2 regions of the Bacillus sp. SRL337 genome follow, and region 1 is predicted to be linked to the other one. Evidence: riboswitches for the same ligand, from Rfam matches in the RefSeq annotation. Region 1 holds a riboswitch; the other holds the start of a gene.
What was found. A riboswitch is a leader RNA that binds a small molecule or an ion and turns the genes downstream of it on or off. The one in region 1 is predicted to bind cobalamin.
Positions count from the first base shown of each region.

Region 2: it holds a riboswitch for cobalamin, as region 1 does, so the genes downstream of both, AC4E8A_RS22960 (DUF4430 domain-containing protein) here and AC4E8A_RS03875 (acyl-CoA thioesterase) in region 1, are expected to answer to the same signal.

Region 1 covers NZ_OZ481793.1:792,357-797,890, reverse strand. Annotated here, with positions in the region: gene AC4E8A_RS03890 (NAD(P)/FAD-dependent oxidoreductase) at 1-70, shown strand, start outside; gene AC4E8A_RS03885 (ribonucleotide-diphosphate reductase subunit beta) at 266-1,309, opposite strand; gene AC4E8A_RS03880 (ribonucleoside-diphosphate reductase subunit alpha) at 1,318-3,534, opposite strand; gene AC4E8A_RS03875 (acyl-CoA thioesterase) at 3,577-4,044, opposite strand; cobalamin riboswitch at 4,205-4,389, opposite strand; gene AC4E8A_RS03870 (hypothetical protein) at 4,556-5,296, shown strand.
Region 2 covers NZ_OZ481793.1:4,598,059-4,603,592, forward strand. Annotated here, with positions in the region: gene AC4E8A_RS22945 (ABC transporter ATP-binding protein) at 1-29, opposite strand, end outside; gene AC4E8A_RS22950 (energy-coupling factor transporter transmembrane component T) at 2-889, opposite strand; gene AC4E8A_RS22955 (DUF4430 domain-containing protein) at 901-1,740, opposite strand; gene AC4E8A_RS22960 (DUF4430 domain-containing protein) at 1,806-3,800, opposite strand; cobalamin riboswitch at 3,947-4,135, opposite strand; gene ahpC (alkyl hydroperoxide reductase subunit C) at 4,537-5,100, shown strand; gene ahpF (alkyl hydroperoxide reductase subunit F) at 5,114-5,534, shown strand, end outside.

The sequences.
Region 1 (5,534 bases):
GATGGTGTCTTCCCATAATGAAGTATTCAAAGACCGGAACAAGGAGCTTGTCAAGCAGCTTGTGAAATGATAGTGGAAAAAGGCGTATTCCCATAGTTGGGAATACGCCTTTTTGGCTGGTTGAGCCCTCTTGGTGCCTGGTGCGATTTTGCCCTGGCGACTGATGCAAATCCATCTTTTTGTATCAGGTACTGCTCCCCCTTTTGCCCTGGCTAAGGCACCGGGCACCGTTCCACAGATCCGTCTTCCGTTTCATCAGCCATCTTTAAAGCTCATCAAACCCATTGGCATCTGAAGTTTTCGCATATTGCCTGGACTTCTGCTCAAAAAAATCAGTCTTCCCGAGGTCCACTTCCTGGTAGGCGATTATCCATCGTAAAGGATTGCTTTTATACCCCTCAAAAGGGGCATCAAAGCCCATTTGCAGCGACCGTTTATTGGCCATAAACTTTATATAGGCTTCTACATCAGACATCAACAGGCCGTCAATGGTATCCCCGATGATTTCTTCAGCCCATTCAATTTCCAGGTCTGCAGCTCTCCTGAACGATTCAACACCAAACGTTCTGAGTTCTGCTGTATCATATTCTGGGTTTTCCTGCAGGACTTCTTTGAAGATTTTTTCAAAAAGGCCGACATGTAATTGTTCGTCGCGATTAATGTAATTGATCATCGTCGAAGTGGCGACCATCTTTTGGTTGCGTGCCAGATTATAAAAGAAAGCAAAGCCAGAGTAAAAGAATAATCCTTCCAGGATGACATCATAGACAATAGAGTGCAGCAGATTCTCAACATTCGGGTTTTCTGCGAATCCCTTGTATCCATTAGTGATAAAGTCATTCCGCTTCCGTAAGGTGGGCTCGGTCCTCCAATAATCAAACACCTCATCCTGCCTTTTCTTGGAAACTATGCTGGACAGTACATAACTGTAGGAGTGATTGTGGACGACTTCCTGCTGTGCAAGGATGATCATCAGTGCATTCAGGCTGGAGTCGGTTAAATAGTCTGCTACTTTTCCGGCATAATCGGTCTGGATGCTGTCCAGTAAGGCGAGAAGCCCTATCACCTTCAAGAAGGTCTCCTGTTCCTGTTCAGTCAAATTCGGGAATTGCTTAATATCCTTGGACATATTGATCTCAAATGGCGTCCAAAAATTCCCGAGCATCCTCTTGTATTTTGGATAAGCCCATGAAAACCGCACATCATCCCAGTTTAATATATTTGAACTTCTCCCATTGATAATGGCAGTAGCGGCGTTCGGGGCATCCGTATCAATCAATCTTCTTTTTTCCAAATTCACTTTTCTCATCCTTTCCCTCAGCTGTGGCAGCTCTCACAATCTTCTATTTCTGCATTGGACGTTGAGCGGACATAATATGTCGTTTTCAGTCCTGACTTCCAGGCATCAAGGTGAATATCCAGCAGGGCTTTCGCCTTTATATCATTACGGACATAAAGGTTGAAGGAGACCGATTGATCGATATGGCGCTGGCGTTTCGCATTTTGTTTGATGCTCCAATGCTGGTCGATAGTATAAGCTGTCTTGTAATACCATGTCGTATGCGGCGATAAATCCGGGGCTGTGACCGGAATCTTATAATCTTTCTTTTCCTCTGAATATTCCAGGCGGAAAACAGGGTCGATGCTGGCAGTCGAACCGGCAATCAGTGAGGTTGATGAATTGGGGGCCACAGCCATCAAGTAGCCATTTCGGATGCCGTTCCGCTGCACCTCTTCCTTAAGATCCAGCCATCTGGCTGAAGTATATCCCCTCTTTTCAAAGTACTCCCCTGTCGACCACTCTGAGCCGGAGAAATACGGATATGCGCCCTTTTCCGCCGCCAAAGCCGAACTTGCTGATACCGTATAAAAAGCAATCTCTTCATATAGGGAATCACAATAATCGACGGCTTCATCACTTTCCCACTTGATTCCTTCCAACGCCAGCAGATGGTGCCAGCCGTAGGTACCAAGACCGATCCCCCGGTACCTTTCGTTGGTGAGCTGGGCCTGCAGCACCGGAATTTGATTGATATCTATGACATTATCAAGCATTCTGACGGCAATCGTGATGACTTTTTCAAGAACCCCGTCTTTCACGGCCTTCGCAAGGGAAAGGGATGACAGGTTGCATACCACATAGTCTCCCGGCTTTTTATACGTGATGATGGTCCCGTCTTCCACCCGTTCTTCCTCCATGACCGTGGCGCTCATATTCTGGGTGATCTCGGTACAAAGATTGCTGCAGTAAATCATTCCTTTGTGCTGATTTGCATTGAACCGATTGACTGTGTCCCTATAGAACATATAAGGTGTTCCGGTTTCAAGCTGGGAGACCATAATCGACTTGAATAGCTCGATGGCCGGAACGGTTTCACGGGACAGGTCCAGGTTAAAAACACACTCCCAATATTTTTCCCTGAATGAACCCTGACCCTGCTTTTCATCAAAATAGTCCTCAAGGGAAAAGCCCATCACTTTCCTCACTTCATGAGGATCAAACAGATACCAGTCACCCCTGTTTTCCACCTGCTCCATGAAAAGATCAGGAAGGCATACACCCGTGAAAAGATCATGGGTACGCTGGCGTTCATCTCCATTGTTCAACTTTGAATCGAGGAATGGAAAAATATCCTTATGCCATACATCCAGATAAACGGCAATCGCTCCCTGCCTCTGTCCCAGCTGATCCACTGAGACCGCGGTGTTATTCAACTGCTTCATCCAGGGAATGACACCGGAACTGACTCCTTTAAAGCCTTTGATATCACTTCCGCGGCTCCTGATTTTGCCCATATAAATGCCGATTCCGCCTCCGTTCTTGCTCAATGTCGAGACGTCTGTGTTGGAGTCATAAATGCTCCGCAGATCATCTTCCACCGTATCGATGAAACAGCTTGAGAGCTGTCCATAACTTTTTCCGGCATTCGCCAAGGTCGGAGTCGCCACTGTCATATACAGATTCGACAGTGCCCAGTAAGCCTCTTGGATCAATTCCAGTCGTTTTTCTTTCGGCTCATCGGCTAAAAGAGTCATCGCAATGATCATAAAGCGTTCCTGTGGAAGCTCGATGAATGTGCCGTCATGGGCCTTGGCTAAATATCTTTCTGCCAGTGTGACGATTCCTATGTACGTAAATAATCGATCCTTTTCTCCATCAATTATTTTTTCCAGGGTGTCGATCTCTTCTTTGCTGTATCTCTGAAGCAGCCGCTTATCATAGATCCCCAGCTCCTCCAGAAGTGTTATCATGTGAAAGAAAGACCCGTATCCTCTGCCGGACAGTGTCCCTCTGGAAATCGAGCTCGCGCGGTATAACTTTTTCAAATAAATATCTGCGGCCACATAGGTCCAGTCGGGTTCCATACTGCTGATTCTTTCTACAGCTGCAAGGATCAGCAGGTTATCCAGCTGATCAGCAGTCATATCCTTCTTAGCTTCCAACGCCTGCCGGACTTTTTCCTCGTATTCTTCAAAAGATACGCCTTTATGCCTGCTCTTCAACTCTCCAAGCAGCAGTGTCACCTCTTGCATCCGATGTACTGTCGTTAATTCCATTTTGAAATCCTCCCACTTTTATTGATTTCTCATCTCAAGCCTGCGCAGTTTGCGGGTTCTCGCGGTTTTCAGCAGGTTTTCTTCTTCTTCTGTTTGCGGGATGACACCGGGTACCGGAGTCGGCCGCCCTTCCTCATCCTTCGCCACCATAGATAATATTGATGTTGTAGTAAGGGTTTTTTCTCCTGTTTCAAGGTCCTCGCTTTCCACTTTCACAAAGACTTCCATCGAGGTACGGCCCGTTGAAATGACGCATGCCTCCAGCGTTAATATATCGCCGACTTCTGCCGACGACAGGAAATTAACAGTATCGATGGACGCTGTCACCACAACTTTACGGCTGTGCTTCATGGCAGAGATAGCGGCAATCTCATCAATATAGGACAAGACGGTTCCTCCAAAGATGGTGCCCATATGATTGGTATTAGGCGGGAGTACCAGCCGGGTCACAACGGTTCTTGATACATGCGAGGATAATGCTTCCATTTTTCATTGCTCCTTTTACGTAGAAGTTGCTTCAATCTGAAAAATGGGAATAAAAAAACCCATCGCAAAGGATGGGTTTTTCAAACGCTGATAGATTCATAGACAATTGTTCAAGCCTACCAATGTATCCTCGTTCTACCTTCCCAATTCCCGAAGAAGATAAGACGCTATAAACATGGCAGGTCTCCTGACTTGTGCTTCACCCTACATTAAGTCCTTCCCGCCTTCGGTTGAAGACAGTGGCAGTTACTTATTTCGTCAGCACTTACAGTTGCGGGGACAGTTCCGGATTTTCACCAGATTCCCTATTACGTCTAAATAGACACCATATTTATCGGCATTACACAATATGTAGTTATTAAAACCTTTCACAAACACATAATATTGTGTTCTCTTTTTAGATGATAAAGGAATTTCTGCAGGATTACAATAGATTTGCTTGTAATTATCCGATGTTTAAGTAAATGATATAGATAGACTATTACTTCATCTTGAAAAGGAGGAATCCTACTTGGAATCAAAACTTCCTTCCTACCTGTCGGAAATCAGTTCTTTATCCCTTCCCCTGACGAAGGAAACATTACTTACACCAAGGTTCTTATTAGAAAAGTCCGGGAACCTGGAAATGTACTACGCCCCTCATAATGAATACATCAATACCAAGGCGAAGATTGTCCTCATCGGGATCACTCCCGGGTGGACGCAGATGAGAACGGCCTATGAACAGACTTTACAAAGCCTGGACTTGAATCAGAGCCAAAACCAGATTCTGGAGGCAGCCAAGATTGCAGCCGGTTTCTCGGGTCCCATCAGAAAAAACCTCATTGCAATGCTTGATCAAGCAGGTCTTTCTGAGTTCCTAAACATTGATAGCACTTTATCCCTGTTTCACGAAAATCGGCGATTAGTGCACACCGCTTCCGTTATAAAGTACCCTGTTTTCTTGCATGGCCAGAATTATACGGGACACAGGCCGGGAATTGGTCAGTCGGATTTACTTTCTTACTACTCCATGGTTATCTTCCCGGAAGAACTTCAACAAATCGGACCTGGCGCTTTGCTCATTCCGCTTGGCAGAACAGTGGAATCAGTTCTTCAACATCTCAAGAAAGAAGCAAAGCTCCCCTCCCACACCTTGTTAACCGGGTTTCCCCATCCCTCTGGTGCAAATGGGCACAGAATAAAACAATTTCAACACAACAAGGATCATATGGCATCCATCATCAAAGAGTGGGCAGATTCATCATTATGAAAGGCTGTTTTCGTATGGATTGCTGCCTTATGAAAAATGCCCGGGCGCGGACTTTCCCCTGGGATGCTAATGATGGAAGAGCAGTTCCTTTCTAGCTTTTCAGGGTATAAAGGGTGAAATCGGGCAAAATATCTCGAAATTCAAATCTTTTTGGTACAGCAGCCATGCAAAAGGCTTTTTTATCATCCACTCCCATCCATATATGGGTCATCGTTTGAATGAACATCTGATATTGGTG
Region 2 (5,534 bases), 850 kb from region 1:
CTTAACCCACGCGCCGATAATATTTCCACTTGATCAACTCCCTTCCTTCCATCCAAACCGGAAACCCGATGAAGACAAACCATACAACTAAATAGAACCATTCCCTGCCATATAGCCAGACGGGTTCCAGCACTGGCATAAGCGTCAGGATGCCATCTTCGAGCCACCAGCCAAACAACACCAGTGAGCCGCATGACAGAAGATACGTTAAAGCAATCCAGTCTCTTCGTTTCATATAAAAGGGCTGGTACTTACTCCTATTTCCTAATCCATATCCTCTTGCTGTCATTGAATCTGCCGTTTGTATCGATTCCTCCAGCGACCATGTCAGGAGGATCTGCAGTAGAAACATTCCCGAGCGGGCACGGCTTTTGATCGGCCCGCTTGTTACCGATAATCCCTTAACACCCTGAACATCACCGATTTCAAGCAGCCTCCTTCTCAACAGAGGGACAAATCTCATCGAGAGCATAATCAGCAGCGCCCACTGCGGAAAGAATTTAGAAAACAAAAAAACAAATTTATCCGGTGTAATGACCATATTAAACGTGATGAACAGGGCCAGAATGGCAGCAAGGGTCAGAGCAATCATCACCCCTTGCCATACAGCTTCCAGCACCACTTGATTATCAAACAAATAAAATAAAATATGATTGCCCCTTCGATTAAAAAAGGGTGTCAAGAGAAAGATCAGGACACCCATAACTACAATCATCATTTTCCATTTTTTCAGTTCTTTTCCTCCATCCAGCAAACGATTGATGAGGAATATGATCAATGCAGCGGCTGCCAAAAACACCGGATGCTGATACAGCATTAGCCCTGCTATAGCAAAGATGTAATATATTAATAGAATAATAGGATGAAACGAACGAAATCCCCGTATCATTTTGCTTCAACTCAATCCTCTAAATAATTCTTCGTGTACCGCCACTTAATCGTTTCTCCCGGATTGACACCGTATACCCCTGCACTTCTATCCAGCGGTGTACCGTCTACAAATGCTTCCCACCCGCTCATTGGACCTTCATCAAATTCATATAAGTTACTGATCCCTTCGACATATGCAGTTGCTCCAGATCCACGGACACTTATTTGGATTCCCCGTGCTTTCACAATCTTTTGCGTAATATCAAGGACCGTGTCACCAGCTTTCCATTCTACAGCCGTGACAGACAATATAGTTCCCTTTACATCAGGGGCTGCAATGGTAATGTTGACTGTTTGTTTTGGTTTAGCAGGTTCCTTTGGCGTTTCCTGCTTTGGCGGCGGGGTTTCCTTCGTCTCTTTTTCAGCAGGCTGCTTTGGGGTCTCCTTAGCTGTATGCTGTTTTTCTTCAGCAGGCTTTTTTGTTTTATTCGTATCCTTTGGTGCAGGTTTGGCTGCTTCACCTTGAGACGTACCCTCATCTTGATTACTTTTCGGTTTATTTTCTTCCTTACTTTGGGGATCGTCATCAAGCTTATTACTTCCATCAGTGGTTTGTGCGGCGGTTTCTGTATTGTCTCCGTTTTCTTCGGCAGTTTCCGAACCGCTGCCTTCCCTATCAGAAGATCCTGCCACTGATTCCTGTTCATCAGCTTCTACTTTTTTTTCTCCTGAAGTTAACCCGGATTCTGACATCCCACTCGCCTGTTCAGGAGAATCTCCCCCCGTCTCAGGCAATCCGGCAGTGTCTTTGGCACAGCCGCCTAATAGGATGAAAATCAGTATCATAGCTGCCATCAACCAACGTCTCATCCAACTTCCCCCTTCCTTACAATGAATGAGGGTAATCCAGCATAACTGGATTACCCGGAATGTTCTTAGGCTGTTCTTTTTCGATTAATGCAGAAAAGAATGAAACCGGCAACCAGCAAGCCCAATCCCGCTAACATAATAGCCATCGTATTGGTTCCCGTTTCAGGTAACTTCTTCCCTTGATTTTTCTGGTCTTTTGTTTTTTTATTTGTATTTTTAGCATCAGCGGCCTTCTCAGGCTGTTGCCCCTGGGCTTGCCCAGGATCTTCTGTTTGTCCGGAATCACCTGATTTTTCGGGCTGCTCTGTTTCCGGCTGCTCCGGCTGTTCTGTGTCTCCCGGTTCCCCCGGCTGTTCCGGCTGTTCTGGAGTTTCCTCATCGGCATCCTGCTTAAACTGGTAAACAAGTCCGCTTCCAGTCACGAAATTCTGATAGGCTTTCAGTGCTAATAATGCTTGCTGTGTCCCCATGGAGCTTGATTCCACATCATCGAGCAAATGACTGAATCCGCCATCTGCTTGTTGGAACTTCATTAAATGCTGGACAAGATTACCTCCGGACTTTGTAAGCTTTTCCCCTGTTGGATCGACTCCAACAGAAGCAAGTCCGATAATTGCCTGGGATACAGATTCACTGGAATCCCCGCCATTAAACTCAATATCAAATCCGCCTGTCTCATCTTGTGTCTTTGAGAGATAAGAAACAGCTCGGTCAATGGCTGCTTGGACATCATCCTGATCCCTGTATGGGGCTAAGGCTGATAATGCCATTCCAGTAATATCCGGACTTGGATTTGTTCCAAAGAAGCTCCAGCCGCCGTCTTCCAGCTCCAAATCCAGGATAGCTTTTATCATCTGATCTCTAAAGCCCTCTGGCGTTTCATACCGTCCACTGTCCACTGCCAATAAAGCATAGATATTCATATTAATAGATGGATTTTCCAGACTTCTATGACTGACCAATGAATCTATTAAATTATATCCTTCAATAGATGCAGCATTCGCATCTGCTGCCGATAATCCAATTATTACTTTTTCCAAGTCAAACACGTTTCGGAAACTTCCTTCTACCGATTTGACTCTCTCTTTCACACTCTGGACGTATGAAGGAGGGATCTCTCCAGTTGTATTGGCAGCTCCCCAAACCCACCATTCATTTCCATATGTAAGGGAGACCTTGTTGGCATTCATGTATGACAAAATTTTGTCCATGCTATTAGTGATCATTTCGTCTGTGAGCGGCTCTGCCTCTTCAACAGGCACCTCCGGCTCTGGCTGAGGATCTACAGGTTCACTTGGTTCCTCCGGCTCCTCTGGTTCTGGGTCAGCAGGCGGGAGGTAATGATCGATTGTTAATTGAATATGATCATTTGGCTGTACTGTATAAGAAACAACCCCAACTTCTGAAGCGGTTCCATTAATCCCAAAACTCCAGTAATCTCCTTCTTCCAACACGGTCTTCCCAATATTATCAATGGAAGTAAACCATGAACCATCGACAGAAGCATCGACATCAACCCCATGTTTGGCAGCTGCCTGGATTAAAGCACCATATGCGCTGGCACCTTTCATTAACGTCACTTCTGTTTCAGGAATGATTTCAGTTCCATCTTTCCCTACAGCAGATACTTTTGTGCTTACCGCAGGGGTTGGCCATTCAGTGATGGCAAACAGAAGATGCTCCCCATTCCTTACTAAATGCGTGGATGCTCCTACTGAAGAAGATACTCCATTTACATTAAAGGACCAATAGGCATCTCCACTTGGAGTCACCCCCCCTATACCGTTAATAAATGCACCATATTCTCCAAATGAAGCATCAATTTTCTTATTATTCTTTTCCCCTGCCTCCAATAATACCTCATAGGCATTATCACCTTCTTCCACCTCTATGGCTGTCAAAGGCAATATGACTTCACCATCCTCATCAATGGCCTTGACTGTCACCGCATTATCAAGTGCAGCCGCATGGATGACCGGCTGAACAAATGAAAGGTTGCCGACTACAAGTAGAATGATGGCAAATAAAGCGGTGAGACGCTGTGCAAGTGCTTTGTTCATCGTAAACTCTCCCCCTGTTTAGTAAATTTGCTCAAAAAAAATACACCCCTATTTCAAGAGATGTGTACGTCCATATGGTTCCGTTCCGTTATGTATAAATACATTATGGCCAGAATCCTTTGTACACCTCCCTATCCGCGTAGGTCGAATGGCGTCAAAAACAGGCAGGTCTCCTGGCTCATGATCAACATCTTCTATCACCTTCCCATCATTTGACAGTGGCATTCCAATAGAAAACTCCCATTTACAGTGGCGGGACCGCGCCGGCATTTCACCGGTCTTCCCTTTTAATGATTTACCATTTAGGCAAATCAACCTGTTCTTTCCGTATTCAGTTATTTATAGAATAGTCAAACATGCAGAATCTGTCAATGATTCCAGATACAACTCTTATCCTCGAGCAGCAGCAAGTATAAGTCTGAAAATTTGCGTAACTTGGATGTTTCATCTAAAACCTTCTCAATTCTATTTCTCTATTGATAAAACAGCTGTAAAAATAATTAGGTTCCTGAATGAATAGATTCTCCAATATTGTTAACAATAGAGAGGATTGTTTTTGATCTAAAAAATTTTTCATAAAAAGAATTTCCTTTTAAATCAAGACGCAAAGGGAAGTTTTTTATAAAATTCAATGCTTTCCCTTTGACAAGTTTCCCAGATAATATGATAATGAATATCGAATTAGAATTATTCTAATCTCTATAAGGGATAAAAAAACATTAGGAGGCCATTCAATATGTCATTAATCGGAACTGAAGTAAAACCATTCAAAGCACAAGCGTATAAAGATGGAGAATTCATCGAGGTAACAGAAGAAAGCCTAAAAGGTCAATGGAGTGTATTCTGCTTCTACCCTGCAGATTTCACATTCGTTTGCCCGACTGAGCTTGAAGACCTTCAAAATAACTATGATGAACTAAAATCACTTGGTGTAGAAGTTTATTCTGTTTCTACTGATACACACTTTACTCATAAAGGCTGGCATGACAGCTCTGACACAATCGGAAAAATTAAATATGCAATGATCGGTGATCCTTCTCAAAGAATCACTCGTAACTTTGAAGTACTAAACGAAGAAGATGGTCTTGCTGACCGCGGAACGTTCATCATCGACCCGGATGGTGTTATCCAAACAGTTGAAATCAATGCTGGCGGAATCGGCCGTGACGCAGACGTTCTAGTAAGCAAAATCAAGGCTGCTCAATATGTACGAAAGAACCCAGGCGAAGTTTGCCCGGCTAAATGGCAAGAAGGTTCTGAAACACTTAAGCCAAGCCTTGACCTTGTAGGTAAAATCTAAGGAGTTGGATTAAATGTTACTTGATGCAGATATCAAAGCACAGTTAGCCCAATATCTTGAATTATTAGAAGGCGACATCATGCTTAAAGTAAGTGCTGGTGAAGATGAAACTTCCCGCGACATGCTTATTTTAGTAGATGAACTGGCTACCATGTCTTCCCACATTAAAGTCGAGCATGCTGATTTGAAGCGCACTCCAAGCTTTAGTGTAAACCGTATCGGCGAAGATACAGGTGTTACCTTCGCCGGTATCCCTCTTGGACATGAATTCACTTCATTGATCCTTGCCCTTCTCCAAGTAAGCGGCAGGGCTCCGAAGGTAGATGAAAATGTCCTCGAACAAGTGAAGAATCTTAGTGGTGAATACCATTTTGAGTCTTACATCAGCTTAAGCTGCCACAACTGTCCAGATGTGGTACAAGCCTTGAACCTGA